Regions from separate parts of the Rahnella perminowiae genome, predicted to be linked through region 2. Evidence: predicted binding sites of a transcription regulator. Region 2 holds the regulator's gene; each other region holds the start of a gene.
What was found. Region 2 encodes Fur, which represses iron uptake genes when iron is present. Its sites were predicted from a motif close to ATAATAATGAGAACNACTATCAA; they were not measured.
Positions count from the first base shown of each region.

Region 1: a site for Fur is predicted at 1,090-1,112, ahead of ftnA (non-heme ferritin). Genes of this name have one in related genera too.
Region 3: a site for Fur is predicted at 1,282-1,304, ahead of efeU (iron uptake transporter permease EfeU). Genes of this name have one in related genera too.

Region 1 covers NZ_JAFMOT010000188.1:400,223-402,495, reverse strand. Annotated here, with positions in the region: gene pip (prolyl aminopeptidase) at 1-619, shown strand, start outside; gene J1781_RS25560 (DNA polymerase III subunit theta) at 640-870, opposite strand; gene ftnA (non-heme ferritin) at 1,276-1,782, shown strand; gene copC (copper homeostasis periplasmic binding protein CopC) at 1,921-2,273, shown strand, end outside.
Region 2 covers NZ_JAFMOT010000184.1:74,938-77,210, forward strand. Annotated here, with positions in the region: gene fldA (flavodoxin FldA) at 1-458, shown strand, start outside; gene fur (ferric iron uptake transcriptional regulator) at 770-1,225, shown strand; gene chiQ (ChiQ/YbfN family lipoprotein) at 1,358-1,693, opposite strand; gene chiP (chitoporin ChiP) at 1,707-2,273, opposite strand, start outside.
Region 3 covers NZ_JAFMOT010000188.1:10,562-12,834, reverse strand. Annotated here, with positions in the region: gene putP (sodium/proline symporter PutP) at 1-1,129, shown strand, start outside; gene efeU (iron uptake transporter permease EfeU) at 1,378-2,229, shown strand.

The sequences.
Region 1 (2,273 bases), on a different contig from region 2:
ATGGGGTTCAACGCTGGCGCTGGCGTATGCTCAGACGCATCCTGAACATGTCAGCGAGATGGTATTGCGTGGGATCTTCACGTTACGTAAGCAGGAGCTGTCCTGGTATTATCAGGACGGGGCTTCCCGTTTCTTCCCGGAAAAGTGGCAACGTATTTTGTCGATTCTTTCGCAAGAAGAACGTAAAAACGTGATTGCTTCTTACCGGGCCCGTCTGACATCCGGCGATCGCGCTGTTCAGCTTGAGGCCGCTAAAATCTGGAGCCTGTGGGAAGGGGAAACCGTGACGCTGCTGCCTGCGGAAGGTGCGGCATCCTTTGGTGAGGACAATTTCGCGCTGGCGTTTGCCCGTATTGAAAACCACTATTTTACGCATCTGGGTTTTCTGGAAAGTGATGACCAGTTGTTGAAAAATGTCGAACGTATTCGCCACATTCCGGCCGTCATTGTGCATGGTCGATATGATATGGCATGCCAGGTGCAAAATGCGTGGGATCTGGCGCAGGTATGGCCGGAAGCGGAGTTGCACATCATTGAGGGGGCAGGGCATTCGTTCGACGAGCCCGGCATTCTCGATCAACTGATCCGTACCAACCAGCGTTTCGCCGCGCGGCGCTAACCTTCCCCTGCGACTCCCGTTTACTTTTGCTTTGGCTCATAAGGTAAGCGGGAGAACTTATGTGATTCCCCGCGATAAAACATCACCCGTTCCCGAAAATAGGTGCGCAGATGCGCAGGCTGCTCGCGTTCAGCCATCTCAGCGACAACCGGCATGTTGTAGCGTTCTTTAAAGGCCACCGCGGAGGCCGCAAGATCGACGTTGATACGATCCATTTCTTCTTTGCTGATTTCAGCCAGATTGATGCTCATAACTGCTTCCTGATGATCGATTTTGCCACATTGTACCCGAGGCTGGGGTCAGCGTGAATATTGCGATTTTGCTTTTATTTCCGCGCAGCTAACAAAGAATGCGGATAATTCTAATGAGTGAATAAGAACCATTCACAAAAGGTAAATGATAAATATCTACAATAAGGCGGGGTAATTAATATCCCAAATAAGAATGATTCCTTTTTAATACGCTTCTGTATGTTAATGATTATCATTTTTGGATATTTTATTTTTTAAAAACACTCATTAAATCAGTGGTTTAAATTAAATTGTTATTGCGGTGAATATTAATGTGAATCGGGTGTTTTTATTTTGTATTGATACGGGCATAATGCAGATAAATAAATCCCCCACCTGCTTTAATTTAATTTATGGAGCCGTGCCGTGCTTAAAAAAGAAATGATTGATCAGCTTAATGAACAGCTGAACCTCGAGTTTTATTCTGCCAATTTATATTTGCAGATGAGTGCATGGTGCAGCGACAAAGGTTACGAAGGTGCCGCTGCTTTCCTGAAACAGCATTCAATGGAAGAAATGGACCATATGCATCGCCTGTTCAAATACGTCAGCGATACCGGTGCTCTGCCTTTGCTGGGGGCGATTGCCGCTCCGCCGGTTGCCTTTGAATCCCTGACCGATCTGTTCAAGCAAACTTACGAACATGAGCAACTGATCACGCAGAAAATCAATGAACTGGCTGATCTGTCCATGACGCTGAAAGATTATTCTTCCTTCAACTTCCTGCAATGGTACGTTGCTGAGCAGCATGAAGAAGAGACGCTGTTCAAATCTGTCCTTGATAAACTGGCACTGGTCAGCAATACCGGTAACGGTTTGTTCTTCGTTGATAAAGATCTCAAAAATATGGTGGCACAAACCCCGGCAGGCTAATTTCCGATCAGGGGTGTCCACAAAAACGCAGAGTGCTTCCGCCTCTGCGTTTTTTTATGTCTTTTTGGCAAACGTTTTACGGCAGTTTGCGCTAAAGTGACGGCGTTATAAATTCATCGTTAAGCAAGCCAAGGAATCATCGTGTTCAAAAAAACCACTTCTCTTTGCCGTGTCCTGACAGTCTCAGCCGTTATGCTGAGCGGATTTATCTCACAGCAAGCTTCTGCTCATGCTCATCTGAAAACGGAAACCCCTGCGGCAGATTCGGTTTTAACCGTCAGCCCGACTGAACTGTCTCTCGGATTCAGTGAAGGCATCGAGCCTGATTTCAGCAAGATCACCCTGACGGATGCCAGCCAGAAAGCGGTTAAAACCGGTAAAATGGCGCTGGCAGCGAATGATAATACTCAGGCCGTTCTGCCACTCTCCGATGCGTTGCATGCGGGAAAATATATTGTTTCGTGGAACGTTGTCTCCGTCGATGGTCATAA
Region 2 (2,273 bases):
AACAGTTGGGTAAAGATGTTGCAGAGGTGCATGACATTGCGAAGAGCAGCAAAGAGGATCTGGAAAAATTCGATATTTTGCTTATCGGTATTCCAACCTGGTATTACGGTGAAGCGCAGTGTGACTGGGACGACTTTTTCCCAACGCTGGAAGAGATAGATTTCGAAGGTAAGCTGGTTGCACTGTTTGGCTGTGGTGACCAGGAAGACTATGCCGAATATTTTTGCGATGCACTGGGCACCGTGCGCGATATCATTGAGCCACGCGGCGCAGTGATTGTCGGACACTGGCCTACCGAAGGGTATCACTTTGAAGCCTCTAAAGGCCTGGCTGATGATAAGCATTTCATAGGACTGGCAATTGACGAAGATCGCCAGCCGGAACTGACCAGTGAACGTGTTGATGCCTGGGTGAAACAGATCACAGAAGAACTCAGCCTTTCTGAAATTATTGGCTAAAAACCCTGTTGGCCCTGAGGATTTATTCTACAATTGAAGGGCCAAACTATTACTGAAATTAACAATTTAACTGCTACAAAATTGTAACTTTCGGTCGTATCAAGGTACACTGAGTTCCTCTGTTTTTTCTATCGATCAAGTCGTTGCATTACCAATGTGACCGGCAAATTGTGATCTTTATTAACAGGCTATCGTTGACGACAATTGGCACACTTGCGTAAACGAAGAGACTAAACGAATAATTTGTGCCGCCGATGCCACAGGCTGCATGCCTCAACTTGATTAGCACATAGTAACAGGACTGAATCCGCATGACTGACAACAACACCGCACTGAAGAAAGCTGGCTTAAAAGTCACGCTTCCGCGCCTCAAAATCCTGGAAGTGCTGCAAGCGCCGGAAGGTCATCACGTTAGTGCGGAAGATCTTTACAAGCAATTAATTGATATGGGTGAAGAAATTGGCCTGGCAACGGTTTACCGCGTTCTGAACCAGTTCGACGACGCCGGTATCGTTACCCGTCATAATTTCGAAGGCGGCAAGTCCGTATTCGAACTGACTCAGCAGCATCACCACGATCACCTCATCTGCCTGGATTGCGGACGTGTAATCGAATTTCGTGATGAGTATATTGAAGGCCGTCAGCGTGAGATTGCTAAGAAACACGGCATCAAACTGACCAACCATAGTCTGTATCTCTATGGTCATTGTGAAGCAGGTGATTGCCGCGAAGATGAGTCTTTGCACAACGATAAACCTGCGCACTAATATGGCATGTGGCAACCCCGTTGCCGACAGGCTGTGAATTCATTAACCGCTGAAAAGCGGTTTTTTTATGTCTGGATTTCAGCAACCCTAAAAAAACCCCGGCACGCCGGGGTTTGATTTCTGCGATTCGTTTTACGGTTTCGGAGCGTTATTGGCCCGGATTTCCTGCCATATCTTTCCGCAATCTGCGGCATACGCCTGACCATTACCGGTTTTGCGTGCCGTAAGACACTGCTGGTAATCCACCACGCGAACCGTTTCCTGTTCCGCAAATTTTTGGTGGGCTTTTTCCTGTTTCAGTACATTCAGCACCGCCTGACAGGATGCCAGTTTATCCGGATTGCCTTCCGCCGTATTAATACAGGCGCTGTAAGCCTCACGCGTTTTGGATATTTCAGCCTGACCGGCTGTCGGCGCACAACCCGCCAGCAGAACAGCGGATACCACGGTCATCAATAATTTATTCATCGACATAGCGACCTCAGAAAATAGTGAATGGAGCGATAACGATGAATTTCACGTCTTTTTCATCCTGGAAAATATTGCCGTATCCGCCGCCCCAGCTTGGAATATCCGAATGATTGTCATACTGGGTGTAATGCAGTTTGAACAATGTCCCTTTCGCACGGCCTTCCTGAATGGTGTACAGCGCATCCAGACTCCAGGCGCTTTCTTTCAGGCGCTGACTCTGGTCGTAAGCCGCGTTAGTGCTCGGCCTGGCATCCCATGCATAAACATAGGAGCCACCGACGGCTAAGCCCGGTAAATCCCATTTTGCCAGGTCATACAACACGCCTGCATATACTGCTTTTTCACCGTTAGCGTTGAAGTCCGAACGGTTGTCCCACCACACATCAAGACGGCCGTTTGAAGAGGAATACGTCGGCGTCATACGTTGCAGGAAGTAACCCTGGTTCCCTTCCGCTTTCACCATCGTCCCTTCCAGACGCCAGTTGAACTGACCCGTGGTATAGCCGAAAGTTAACGCCTGCAACCAGGCCAGACCATCATACAAACTGTTTGGATCATTTTTGTCGCTGATACGATC
Region 3 (2,273 bases), on a different contig from region 2:
AGATTCGAGCAAGCTGCTGCGCATTATTTCCGCGATTGTGATTTTGGTGTTCTTCACCATTTATTGTGCCTCCGGCATCGTGGCCGGTGCACGTCTGTTTGAAAGCACCTTCGGCATGACGTACCAGACCGCGCTGTGGGCCGGCGCGGCGGCGACTATCCTTTATACCTTTATCGGCGGTTTTCTGGCCGTCAGCTGGACCGATACCGTGCAGGCCAGCCTGATGATTTTTGCACTGATCCTGACACCGGTTATCGTCATCCTCGCCGTTGGCGGCATTGATACCTCGATGATGGTCATCAAAGCCAAAAATCCTGAATACACTGATATGTTTAAGGGCATGAATCTGGTGGCGATACTGTCATTGCTGGGCTGGGGGCTGGGCTATTTCGGTCAGCCGCACATTCTGGCGCGTTTCATGGCGGCCGATTCTCACTTCACTATCCGCAGAGCGCGCCGTATCAGCATGACATGGATGATTTTATGTCTGGCGGGTACCATCGCTGTAGGATTCTTCGGCATCGCGTACTTCAGCAATAATCCGGCTGAAGCGGGCAACGTGACGCAAAACGGTGAGCGCGTGTTCATCGAGCTGGCGAAAATTCTGTTCAACCCGTGGATTGCCGGGATCTTGTTGTCCGCTATTCTGGCAGCGGTCATGAGTACCCTGAGTTGTCAGCTGCTGGTGTGTTCAAGCGCCATTACTGAAGATTTCTACAAAGCTTTTCTGCGAAAAGGCGCCAGTCAGCGCGAACTTGTGTGGGTGGGGCGTGCAATGGTGCTGATCGTGGCGCTGATTGCTATTGCGCTGGCTGCCAACCCGCAAAACCGGGTTCTCGGTTTGGTCAGTTATGCCTGGGCCGGTTTCGGTGCCGCATTCGGGCCGGTGATCCTGATTTCCGTGATGTGGAAACGTATGACGCGTAACGGTGCCCTGGCGGGGATGTTGGTCGGTGCAATAACGGTGATCCTGTGGAAACAATATGGCTGGGCTGAATTATACGAAATCATTCCCGGTTTCATTTTCGCGTCACTGGCTATCTGGATTGTCAGCCTGACGGGGCGTAAGCCTTCCGCCGCTGTTGAGCAGCGTTTCACCGCCGCAGAAGCGGAATATAAAACTGTTTAACCGATAATCTCCTGTTGTGTCACTCAGACCGGGGTCATTCAGGCCCCGGTTTTCAGCATTTTCCGCCGCATAAGCCTTCCGTCTGATTTTTTCATGTGTATTTACCGATCCCCTTTCAAAAAAAGGATCGGTTGCCTCTTGTATTTCTTTTGGCAAGAATGATAATCACTATCGTTTCTTTTTACTTTTCTTTACAGAGGCCTCATACATTCTGTGGTTCGTCAGAATTCAGGGGCCGGGAGCTCGTCATGTTCGTTCCGTTTCTCATTATGTTTCGCGAAGGGCTGGAAGCTGCGCTGATCGTCAGCCTGATTGCCAGCTACCTCAAACGGACGCAACGCGGGCAGTGGCTCGGTGTGGTCTGGATTGGCGTTTTCATCGCCGCTGCGCTGTGCCTGGCGCTCGGTCTTTTCATCAATGCCACGACCGGTGAGTTTCCGCAAAAACAACAGGAGCTGTTTGAAGGTATCGTCGCCGTCGTCGCGGTGTGCATTCTCACATACATGGTGTTCTGGATGCGCAAAGTGTCACGGTCTATCAAAGTGCATCTGGAAGGGGCCATTGATCATGCGCTGAATTCCGGTCGCGGTCAGGGCTGGGCACTGGTTGCGATGGTGTTTTTTGCGGTTGCGCGTGAAGGGCTGGAATCGGTGTTTTTCCTGCTGGCAGCCTTCCAGCAAGACGTGGGTATTGAAGCCCCGATCGGTGCAGTGCTTGGCCTCGGCGCGGCCATCGTGCTGGGTTTCCTGATTTATTACGGCGGCGTGAAACTGCATCTGGCGAAGTTTTTCAAATGGACCAGCCTGTTCATCCTGTTTGTCGCCGCCGGACTGGCTGCGGGCGCTATCCGCGCGTTCCACGAAGCGGGGTTGTGGAACCGTATGCAGGACATTGCCTTTGATCTGAGCGGGACTTTATCCACACACTCTTTATTTGGCACCTTGCTGGAAGGGATGTTCGGGTATCAGGAAGCGCCGACGGTCAGCGAAGTTGCGGTGTATTTCCTGTATCTGATCCCCGCGCTGTTCCTGTTCTTTATTCCACAGAGTAAATCGCCTGTGGCTGCGCCGGTTTCTGCCGGGCAAAAAACACAACGTTAATTTTATCAACTTCATTCCTCATTTTGCCCTTGCCACGGAGTTAC